DNA from 2 places in the Desertihabitans brevis genome. Region 1 is predicted to be linked to the other one. Evidence: predicted binding sites of a transcription regulator. Region 1 holds the regulator's gene; the other holds the start of a gene.
The links. The regulator HrcA, encoded in region 1, represses chaperone genes, less so after heat shock. The targets are predictions, from matches to a motif close to TTGGCACTCGNNNNNNNCGAGTGCCAA.
Positions count from the first base shown of each region.

Region 2: the regulator HrcA is predicted to act here: its motif matches at 4,382-4,408, upstream of groES (co-chaperone GroES).

Region 1 is NZ_QOUI01000006.1:65,771-71,587, forward strand. It holds gene DT076_RS10630 (MBL fold metallo-hydrolase) at 1-768, opposite strand, end outside; gene hrcA (heat-inducible transcriptional repressor HrcA) at 848-1,864, shown strand; gene dnaJ (molecular chaperone DnaJ) at 1,920-3,104, shown strand; gene DT076_RS10645 (16S rRNA (uracil(1498)-N(3))-methyltransferase) at 3,097-3,849, shown strand; gene tgt (tRNA guanosine(34) transglycosylase Tgt) at 3,851-5,071, shown strand; gene DT076_RS10655 (S1 family peptidase) at 5,142-5,817, opposite strand, start outside.
Region 2 is NZ_QOUI01000008.1:17,232-23,048, forward strand. It holds gene xylA (xylose isomerase) at 1-78, shown strand, start outside; gene DT076_RS13160 (SMP-30/gluconolactonase/LRE family protein) at 180-1,034, opposite strand; gene DT076_RS13165 (glycoside hydrolase family 3 N-terminal domain-containing protein) at 1,031-3,379, opposite strand; gene DT076_RS13170 (alpha/beta fold hydrolase) at 3,479-4,342, opposite strand; gene groES (co-chaperone GroES) at 4,531-4,827, shown strand; gene groL (chaperonin GroEL) at 4,855-5,817, shown strand, end outside.

The DNA.
Region 1 (5,817 bases):
CGCCGGGACGCCGGCGCGCACCAGCCGTTCGACCTCCCCGGCCACGGCCGCCACCTGACCGCGCTGGAGCATGAGGTCCTGCACCGTCATCACCGGCCCGTGCCCGGGGACGGCGCGGACGTCGCCGCGGGCCACCAGCCCGAGCACCGCGTCCAGGGTGGCCGCCCACTCCTCGGGCACCGAGTCCGGCCCGAACCAGGGCGCGGGGGAGCCGTCGACCGGCGAGGGCGCCGACTCGGCCAGGTCGCCCACGAACACCACGCGCGCGTCGGGGACCACCACGACCACGTCGCTGCGGGTGTGCCCGACCCCGAGGTGGGCCAGCTCCACCCAGCGCGCGCCCAGGTCGACCCCGGCGGCCAGCGCGAACGGCCGGCTGGGCGTGCGCAGGTCGCCGGGGTCGACACCCAGCTCGGCGGCGCGCGCCCGCGCCGGGGCCGACGCCAGCTCGTCGGCCAGCCCCTCGTGGCCGAAGGTGTCGACGTCGTCGAAGGCGGCCAGCCCGAAGGCGTGGTCGGAGTGCGCGTGCGTGACCACCACCGCCCGCACCGGCAGCCCGGTCAGCCGCTCGGCCGAGGCCCGCAGCGCCGCTCCCTGCGCGGGGGTGGAGCCGGTGTCGACCACCAGCAGCCCGTCCCCGCCGGCCACCAGCCCGATGGTGACGGCGTCCGGCTCCAGCACGCCCGTCCAGACCCGGTCGGCCACCTCGACCCAGGTGCCCGGCCCGGCCGCCGACCCGTCACCCGGGACGTCCCCGTTGTTCGCCATAGCGGTTAGACTGGCACTCGACCCAGACGAGTGCCAGTCCTGCGGTAGACCGACCGCGGGCCCACGGGGAGGAGGCCACGTGCTCGACGACCGCAAGCTGCAGGTGCTGCGCGCCATCGTCTCCGACTACGTCTCCAGCCAGGAGCCGGTCGGCTCCAAGGCGCTGGTCGAGCGGCACAACCTCGGCGTCTCCCCGGCCACCGTCCGCAACGACATGGCGGTGCTGGAGGACGAGGGCTACATCACCCAGCCGCACACCAGCGCCGGCCGCATCCCCACCGACAAGGGCTACCGGCTCTTCATCGACCGGCTGGCCGGGGTGAAGCCGCTGTCGCCGGCCGAGCGCCGCGCGATCAGCACCTTCCTCTCCGGCGCCCTCGACCTCGACGACGTCGTGGGCCGCACCGTGCGGCTGCTGGCCCAGGTGACCCGGCAGGTCGCGATCGTGCAGTACCCGGTGCTGAGCTCGGCCTCGGTGCGCCACGTCGAGCTGGTCTCGCTCGGGGGCGACCGGGTGCTGGTCATCATGATCAGCAGCACCGGCAAGGTCGACCAGCGCCCGGTCGAGGTGCCCGGCATCACCGAGGACGAGCTGGCCCAGCTCCGCGGCATCCTCAACGCCGCGCTGGCCGGGACCTCCCTGGCCGACGCCGCCGCCGCGCTCGGCACGCTGGACGACCAGCTGCCCCCGCCGCTGTCCGCGGCCGGCACCCAGGTCAGCAGCGCGCTGCTGGAGATCCTGGGCACCTCCACCTCCACCCGGGTGGTGGTGGGCGGGGTGCCCAACCTGACCCGCTTCGGGGCCGAGTTCGAGACCACCGTCAAGCCCGTGCTCGAGGCGCTGGAGGAGCAGGTGGTGCTGCTCAAGCTGCTCGGGGAGGCCGCCACCCCCGGCGACGTCACGGTGCGGGTCGGGCACGAGAACCCCTACCGTGAGCTGCAGACCACCTCGCTGGTGGCCAGCGCCTACGGCAGTGACGGCGACATCTGGGCCAGCCTGGGGGTCGTCGGCCCGACCCGGATGGACTACCCCTCGACGATGGCCTCGGTGCGGGCCGTGGCCAGGTACGTCGGCCGCTTCCTGGCCGAGGGCTGAGCCCCGCACACGACCGAACGAATCTGCCCACGGCTGAAGGACGAACCACACGACGATGAGCACTGACTACTACGAGGTCCTCGGCGTCTCCCGGGACGCGACCGACGAGCAGATCAAGAAGGCATACCGCCGGATGGCGATGAAGGTGCACCCCGACGTCGCCCAGAGCGCGGACGCCCACGAGAAGTTCAAGCAGATCAACGAGGCCTACGAGACCCTCAAGGACCCCCAGAAGCGCCACATCTACGACCGCGGCGGCGACCCCAACCAGATGGGCGGGTTCGGCGGTGCGGGCGGTTTCGGGGGCGCCGGCGGGTTCGGCGGGGCCGGCTTCGACTTCACCAACCTGGTGGACGCGATGTTCGGCCAGCAGACCTCCCGGGGGCCCCGCTCGCGGGTCCGTCGCGGCCAGGACGCCCTGGTCCGGCTGCAGCTCGACCTGGCCGAGGCCGCCTTCGGGATCACCAAGTCCGTCAAGGTCGACACCGCGGTGCTGTGCACGGTGTGCAACGGCAAGGGCTCGGCCGACGGCAGCGAGCCGACCCGCTGCAGCACCTGCCACGGGCAGGGCGACGTCACCACCGTGCAGCGCTCCTTCCTCGGTGACATCCGCTCCACCCAGCCGTGCCCGAACTGCCGCGGCTACGGCTCGGTGATCACCAACCCGTGCCACGAGTGCTCCGGCGAGGGACGGGTCCGCGCCTCGCGCAGCATCAACGTCAAGATCCCCGCCGGCGTCTCCACCGGCAACCGGATCCACCTGGCCAGCCACGGCGAGGTCGGCCCCGGCGGCGGCCCGGCCGGTGACCTGTTCGTCGAGCTGGTGGTGCGCAACCACGAGGTCTTCCGCCGCGACGGCGACGACCTGGAGATGGTGGTGAAGATCCCGATGACCGCAGCGGCGCTCGGCACCGAGGTCACCGTGCAGACGCTGGCCGCCGACCGGCCCGACGACGACCTGGGCGAGCCCGAGGTGCGGCTGGAGGTGCCGCAGGGCACCCAGTCCGGCACCCGGGTCACCGTGCCCGGCCAGGGGGTGCCCCGGCTGCGTTCCAACGGCCGCGGCGACCTCGGTGTCACCTTCATGGTGCAGACCCCGACCCGGCTGGACGACGAGCAGCGCGAGCTGCTGCGCCAGCTGGCCGAGCTGCGGGGGGAGAACAGCGTCGAGCCCAGCGTGCAGAAGCACGGACGCGGGATGTTCTCCCGGCTCAAGGAGGCCTTCGGCGGGCATGACTGACCCGCTCTTCCTGCACCCGCTCGACCCGTTCCCACCGGTCGGGGCGAGCGTGGTGCTCGACGGCGCGGAGGGTCGCCACGCCGCCACGGTGCAGCGGCTGGCGGTGGGCGAGCCGGTGCTGCTCGCCGACGGCGCCGGCCGCGGGGTGCGCGGGGAGGTGGTCGGCGCCGGGAAGGCCGAGCTGGCCGTCCGGGTGCTGGCCCACGTGCACGAGCAGCCCCGGCCCTGGCGGCTGAGCGTGGTGCAGGCCCTGCCCAAGGGCGACCGCGCCGAGCTGGCCGTGGAGGTGCTGACCGAGGTCGGCGTCGAGGAGGTGGTGCCCTGGCAGGCGTCCCGCTCGATCGTGCGCTGGCAGGGTGAGCGCGGGGAGAAGGCGCGGGCGAAGTGGCAGGCCGCGGCCCGGGCGGCGGCCAAGCAGTCCCGCCGGCTCAGCGTGCCCGAGGTGGCCCCGCTGCACAGCACCACCCAGCTGCTGCGCCGGCTGGCCGGGTTCGACGCCGTGCTGGTGCTGCACGAGGACGCCGCGGAGCCGCTGGTCGCGGCGGCCCCGCCGGCCGGGGGCAGCCTGGCCCTGGTGGTCGGCCCCGAGGGCGGGATCAGCGAGGACGAGCTGGCCGCGCTGACCGGTGCGGGCGGGCGTCCGGTGCTGCTGGGGGAGACGGTGCTGCGGACGTCCACCGCCGGGGTGGTCGCGCTGTCCCAGCTCGCCGCGGTGGCCGCGCTGCGCTCGGCCGGACGGGCCTGAGGTGGGCGGCTTCGAGGTCGGGGTCGAGCTGGCCGACGGGCTGGGCCGCACCGGCATCCTGCACACCCCGCACGGCAGCATCCGCACACCGGCGTTCATCCCGGTGGGTACCAAGGCCGCCGTCCGGGCGGTGCTGCCCGCGGCGGTGGCCGACCTCGGTGCCCAGGCGGTGCTGGCCAACGCCTACCACCTGTTCCTGCAGCCCGGTCCCGACGTGGTCGACGAGGCCGGCGGGCTGGCCGCGTTCATGGGCTGGGACGGGCCGACCTTCACCGACTCCGGCGGCTTCCAGGTGATGAGCCTCGGGGTGGGCTTCCGCAAGGTGCTGGCGATGGACGTCAGCGGGCTGGCCGAGGAGCAGGTGGTCGCACCGGGCAAGGAGCGGCTGGCCGCCGTCGACGAGGACGGGGTGACCTTCACCTCCCACCTCAACGGCGACCGGCACCGGTTCACCCCCGAGATCTCCATGCGGATCCAGCACCAGCTCGGCGCCGACGTCATCTTCGCCTTCGACGAGCTGACCACCCTGGCGCACAGCCGCGGCTACCAGGAGGAGTCGCTGGAGCGCACCCGGCGCTGGGCCGAGCGGTGCCTGGCCGAGCACGTCCGCCAGCACGCGGCCCGCCCGCACCGGCCGCGGCAGGCCCTGTTCGGCGTCGTCCAGGGCGCCCAGTACGAGGACCTGCGCCGCAAGGCCTGCCGCGACCTGTCCGCCCTCGAGGTCGAGGGCCAGCGCTTCGACGGCTACGGCATCGGCGGCGCGCTGGAGAAGGAGAACCTCGGCACGATCGTGGGCTGGTGCGCCGAGGAGCTGCCCCGCGACCGGGCGCGCCACCTGCTCGGCATCTCCGAGCCCGACGACGTGTTCACCGCGGTCCGCCACGGGGCCGACACCTTCGACTGCGTCTCGCCCTCCCGGGTGGCCCGCAACGGCGCGATCTACAGCCGTGACGGCCGCTACAACATCACCGCCGCCCGGCACCGCCGCTCCTTCGAGCCGCTGGACCCCGGCTGCGACTGCTACACCTGCAGCCGGTTCACCCGGGCCTACCTGCACCACCTGTTCCGCGCGAAGGAGCACCTGGCGGCCACGCTGGCCACCCTGCACAACGAGCGGTTCGTCGTGCGGCTGGTCGACGACATCCGTGCCGCGATCGAGCGCGGCGACCTGGACGAGCTGGAGCGGGAGACCCTCGGCCGCTACTACGCCGGCACCCGCTGAGGGCGGGAGACGGAGGTGCCGTCCGGCCCGGGGGCCGGACGGCACGTCCGCGGGGGTGGGCAGGGACCGCTCAGCTGGTGAGCAGGTCCAGGTCGTAGGCGGTGAGGATCTCGTTGACCGGCTGGGAGAAGGAGACGGTCGGCTGGCCGACCTTCTCCCCGCACACCCCGCTGGTGCCGTAGAGGCGTCCGCCGCTGGTGACCGCCTGGGCCTGCTGGCCCGAGACGTTCGCACCGCCCGAGTCGCCGCCCTCGGTGCAGGCGCTGTGCTGGGTCAGTCCGCCGACGGTGTCGGTGCCGCCGTAGTTCACCGTGACGTTCTTGCGCTGGATGGTGCCGCAGGTCCAGGCGGTGGTGCGTCCGCTCTTGCAGATGGCCGCGCCCACGGCGGCCTCCCTCGAGCCGGCGACCGGGGTGGCCGACCCGTCGTAGGTGCTCACCGCGGCGCTGGGCGTGACGCCGGCGGCCAGCGCGAAGGCGGTGTGGTCGTCGCCGGGGAAGCTGACCCCGATCGGCGTGCCCATCGCGGTGCCCTTGAAGGTGAAGTTGCTGGCGCCCTCGGCGCAGTGGCCGGCCGAGACCATCGCCGGGCGCCCGCTGGCGTCGGTGGCGGTGAAGCCGACCGAGCAGACGTAGGTGCCGCCGTCGGCGCGGAACTCGTACTGCTCACCGCCCACCATGCCGACCGTGGTCTCGGTGCGGCCCTCGACCTCGACCACCTCGGCACCGGCGGCCTCGGCCTCGGCG
Region 2 (5,817 bases), on a different contig from region 1:
TACTTCCACGGCAAGGGATTCGGGTTCGTCCGGCTGCAGCAGCTGATGATCGAGCACCTGGTCGGCGCCCGCGGCTGACCCCGCGACGCATCCTCCGCACCGGGCCCTCCGCGCACACCGCGGGGGGCCCGGTCGCGTTCCCGGGTGCGGTGGGCACGGGCCCAGGGCGTCGGGCTGGGTCAGCCGGCGAAGGGGTGGAGCTCGGCGCCGCGGACGCCGGGCTCGAGGGTGAAGACGGCGCCGGCCCCGGGCTCCTCGCCCTCGGGCAGACCCTCGCGGGAGGTGGTGATGAACAGCCTCGACAGGTCCGGGCCGCCGAAGGCGCAGGCGGTGACCTGGCTGACGGGCAGCTCGACGACCTCGCTCAGCGCGCCGTCGGCGTCGAAGCGGGCCACCCGCGAGCCGCCCCACAGCGCCACCCACAGGCCGTCCTCGGCGTCGATCGCCATCCCGTCCGGCGCGCCGTCGCCGGTCACCGCGGCGAAGCGACGGCGCTCGCCGAAGGTGCCGGTCGCGGCGTCGAAGTCGAGGACGTCCACCTGCCCGGTCGGGGTGTCGTTGTAGAAGGCCCGCTGACCGTCCGCGCTCCACTGCAGCCCGTTGGAGATGGTCACCCCGGTGAGCACGGGCTCGACCCGTCGGTCGGGGTCGAAGCGGTAGAGGGTGCCGGCGCCGGGGGAGGAGTCGTAGGCCATGGTCCCGCAGTAGAACCGGCCCTGCGGGTCGCAGCCACCGTCGTTCATCCGCACGGCCGGGTCGTCCAGCGCGGCCGTCTCCTCGCCCTGCTGGACGAACGCGTCGTCGACGAGGGCGAACCCGTGCTCCAGCGCGACCACGAACCCGCCGTCGCGCCGCGGGCGCAGCGCCGCCGCGACCGTACCGACGGAGCTGCGCTCCGGCTGGTCGGGACGGGCGAGGTCGACGACCACGCCGGCCAGCATGTCGACCACCAGCAGGCGGTCGCCACGGGCGTCCCAGACCGGGCCCTCGCCGTGCACGGTGCACGGTGCGCTCAGCTGCTCGGCACGGGTCACCCGGCCACCTCCTGGATCGCGCGGACGCTGACGTCGGTGGTCAGCACCGGACGCGAACCTACCCGGCGCAGGGGGCCGGTGAGGGTGAGGGTGGCGCTGCCGGTGAGGTCGCCGAGCGAGCGGCCGACCGACAGCTCCAGCTCACCGGGCTCCACCACCCGCGCGCGCTCCAGTCCGGTGAAGGAGAACCGGTCGGTGTGCAGGGCGAAGGTCACCTCGGCGCCGGCGCCCGGCTCCAGGTGCACCCGGGCGTAGCCGACCAGCTGGCGCACCGGACGGGTCACCTGCGCCACCGGGTCGGCGGCGTAGAGCTGGACGACCGTGGCCCCGGCCCGCTCGCCCGTGTTGGTCACGGTCGCGGTGGCGGTGACGGCGCCGTCGGTGGGCACCTCGGTGGCGTCCAGCACCGGACCCGACACCTCGAAGCTGGTGTAGGAGAGCCCGTGGCCGAAGGGGAAGGCGGCGGCGATGCTGAGGTTGCTGATCTTGTCGCCGTCCTGGCCCAGCGGCGGGGCGAGGTAGGTGTGCGGCAGCGCCGAGCCGGTGGCCGGCACCTGCACCGGCAGGTGTCCGCTCGGGTTGACCGACCCGGTGAGCACCCGGGCGATCGCCCCCGGCCCCTCCGACCCGGGCAGGAACGCCTGGACGATCGCGGCGGCCCGGTCGACGAAGGCGCCCAGCGCGTAGGGGCGCCCGGAGACCACCACCAGCACCACCGGACGGCCGGTGCCGAGCAGCGCCTCGACCAGCGCGACCTGGTCGCCGGGCAGGTCCAACCCGGGGGCGTCCGAGCCCTCCCCGGACGTCCCCTTGCCGAACATGCCCGCCCGGTCGCCGACCACGGCCAGCACGACGTCGCAGTCGCGGGCCGCCTCGACCGCCTCGGCGATCTGGCCGGTGTCCGGCTCGACCAGCGGGCAGCCGGGCCGCACGACGACCTCGGTCCCGGGCAGCTCCGAGCGCAGCGCCTCGGGCAGCGGGGCCACCTCGATGCCCAGCCCGAGCCCGGGGTGACGCGGCAGCACGTGCAGCGGGAAGGAGTAGGCGCCCATGAGCGCCGCCGGATCCTCCACGCACGGCCCGACGACGGCGATCCGGGAGGTGGCGGGGGAGAGCGGCAGCACCGTGTGGTCGTCGGCCAGCAGCACCACCGACTCCTCGGCCAGCCGGCGGGCGATGTCACGGTTGCGCGGGCTGTCCAGGTCGACGTCGACCGGCTCGGCGGGCGTCCAGCCCTCGTCGAGCAAACCGAGCTCGAGCTTCTGGCGCAGCACCCGGCGCAGCGCGATCTCGACGTCGGCGGCGACCTCGGGGTCGTCGAGGTCGAGCTGGGCGTAGCCGGCCAGGTCGGGCAGCTCGACGTCGATGCCGGCGTGCACCGCGAGCCGGGCGGCGTCGGCCACCGTGGCGGCGACGCCGTGCTTGGCCTTGAGGAAGGGCACCGCCCAGTAGTCGGAGACCACGGTGCCGGTGAAGCCCCACTCGCCGCGGAGCAGGTCGGTGAGCAGCCAGCGGTCGGCCGCGGCCGGGACGTGGTCGAGCTCGGTGTAGCTGTTCATCACGCTGGCGCTGCGCCCGACCTTGACCGCCATCTCGAACGGCGGCAGCACCAGGTCGCGGAGCTCCCGCACGCCCATCGAGACCGGCGCGTGGTTGCGTCCACCGCGGGAGGTGGCGTGCCCGGCGAAGTGCTTGAGGGTGGCGAGCACGCCGCCCTCCTGCAGACCCTGCACGTAGGCGGTCGCCAGGGTGGCGACGACGTAGGGGTCCTCGCCGAGGGTCTCCTCGACCCGTCCCCAGCGGTAGTCGGTGACGACGTCGAGCACCGGCGACAGACCCTGGTGGACGCCGACGGCGGCCATGTCGGTGCCGATCGCGTGCGCCATCTCGCGCACCAGCTCGGGGTGGAAGGTGGCGGCCCAGGCCATCGAGGTGGGGTAGACGGCGGCCTGGTAGGCGGTGAACCCGGTCAGGCACTCCTCGTGCACCACCGCCGGGACGCCGAGGCGGGTGCGGGTGAGCAGGTGCTGCTGGGAGGCCTGCACCTTCGCCATCCCCTCCCGGGCGGTGACGGGGGCGGTGCCGAAGACGCGCGTGAGCTGGCCGATGCCGTCGCGGACCGCGCCCTCGAAGGTGTCGCGGCCGGCCGACATCACGTCCTGCATCGGTGCGATGACCTCGTCGGGGCTGCGGTGGTCGGCCCAGTGGCTGCCCAGCTGGGCCAGCTTCTCCGCCGGGGTCATGGCCGCCACGAGGGCGTCGATGCGCTCCTCGGCGGGGCGGCTCGGGTCGCGCCAGATCGCGGCGCCGGTGTCGTGCGTGTCAGCGTCAGTGGTGGTGGGCACGGGGATCCTCTCGACGCCGTCACTCCACCACCCCGGTTTTGTTGTGTCAACCAGCAAATGCGGGGACATGTGCCGGGCGGAGGCTGCCGCGCCGCGTCCTCAACCGGCGTCGAGCACCTCGCGCAGCCGCACGGCGAAGGCGTCGGGCTGGCCCGGCCAGCCGTGCTCGCCGTCCATGAACCCGCCGTGGTGGCTGGGGAAGACGGCGGCCTGCTGCCCGAGGAGCTCCGCTGCGGCGACCGCCGTCCGCCCGGTGAGGACCTCGCGCGACTCCTCGCCGACGGCGAGCACGACCCGGGTCGGCGCGGCACGCAGTGCCTCGGCGTCGGGGACGAAGTCGATGATCGGCTGCGAGCGCTCCGAGAGCAGCGGGTCCTCCCGCGAGCCGTCGTCCTCGGTCGGCAGCCCGAAGGCGGCCGGGTCGGGAGCTGGCCGCTCGAGGAACTCCTCGCCCAGCTCCCCGGGTTCGTTGCTCAGCGCCATGAAGGCGGCCATCCCGGCTCCGAACCCGCGGTCGCGGTAGGCCGCACGGACCGCGGCCATCGCCCGCAGGACGACGTCGGCATCGGGCAGCAGACGGACCAGCGGCGGCTCGTGGGCCACCAGCGTCCGCACGTCGCCGGGGTGGGCGGCGACCAGTGCCAGCGCCGTCACCGCGCCGCCGCTGCTGGCGAACAGGTCGACCGGACCGCCGACCTCGGCGACGAGCCGGTGCACGTCCTCGGCCTGCACCCGCGGGTCGGCCTCGACCCGCCCGTCGGAGCGGACGCTGCGACCGATGCCGCGCGGGTCGTAGGTGATCGTGGTGCGCTCGGGCATCCGGGCCACGAGGGCACGGAAGCCGGTGGCGTCCATCGGCTGGCCGATGAGCACGAGCGGCGGACGCCCGTCGGCGGTCGGCAGTGGGCCGTGCACGTCGTAGACCAGGGCGACGCCGTCGCCCTGCAGCGTGTGTGTCGTCATGGCGGTGCCGACCTCCCTCGGACGCCCGACTCATCGCTTCTGGCACTCGGCTTGACCGAGTGCTAACCCCCTTCTAGAGTCGGAGCTGGCACTCTCACCGTGAGTGTGCCAGCTCGGGACGGCACCCGCGACGACGCCCCGGCTGCAGAACATGTGAACACACCTGACACCCGTGAAAGGGGTTTGACGTGGCAGTCACGATCAAGCCGCTCGAGGACCGCATCCTCGTCGAGCCGCTGGAGGCCGAGCAGACCACCGCTTCTGGCCTGGTCATTCCCGACACCGCCAAGGAGAAGCCGCAGGAGGGCAAGGTGCTCGCCACCGGTCCCGGCCGCGTGGACGACAACGGCAACCGTGTCCCGCTCGACGTCGCCGAGGGCGACACCGTGATCTTCAGCAAGTACGGCGGCACCGAGGTCAAGTACGACAACAAGGACCTGCTGCTGCTCAACGCGCGGGACATCCTCGCCGTCGTCACCAAGTGATCAGCACCGACTGAGGGAGTAACACACATGGCGAAGATCCTTCAGTTCGACGAGGAGGCCCGCCGCTCGCTCGAGCGCGGTGTCGACATCCTCGCGAACACCGTGAAGGTCACGCTCGGCCCCAAGGGCCGGTACGTGGTGCTCGACAAGAAGTGGGGTGCGCCCACCATCACCAACGATGGTGTCACCGTGGCCCGCGACGTCGAGCTCAGCGACCCCTACGAGAACCTCGGCGCGCAGCTGGCCAAGGAGGTCGCGACCAAGACCAACGACGTCGCCGGTGACGGCACCACCACGGCCACCGTGCTGGCGCAGGCCCTGGTGCACGAGGGTCTGCGGGCGGTCGCCGCCGGGGCCAACCCGGTCGGGCTCAAGCGCGGCATCGACCAGGCCGTCCAGGCCGTCGAGGCCCGCCTGGGCGAGCTGGCCCGTGAGGTCCAGACCACCCAGGACATGGCCCAGGTGGCCACCATCTCCAGCCGGGACTCCGAGATCGGCGGCCTGATCGCCGACGCCTTCGACAAGGTCGGCAAGGACGGTGTCATCACCGTCGACGAGTCGAACACCTTCGGCACCGAGCTCGAGTTCACCGAGGGCATGCAGTTCGACAAGGGCTACATCTCCGGCTACATGGTCACCGACGCCGAGCGCCAGGAGGCCGTGCTGGAGGACCCCTACATCCTCCTGCACTCCGGCAAGATCTCCGCGATGAGCGACCTCCTCCCGCTGCTGGAGAAGGTCATCGGTGCGTCGGGCACGCTGGTCATCGTGGCCGAGGACGTCGACGGCGAGGCGCTGTCGACGCTGGTGGTCAACAAGATCCGCGGCACCTTCACCTCCGTCGCGGTCAAGGCCCCGGCCTTCGGTGACCGTCGCAAGGCCATGCTCGAGGACATCGCGATCCTCACCGGTGGCCAGGTCGTCGCCCCCGAGGTCGGCCTCAAGCTCGACCAGGTCGGTCTGGAGGTGCTCGGCCGCGCCCGCCGCGTC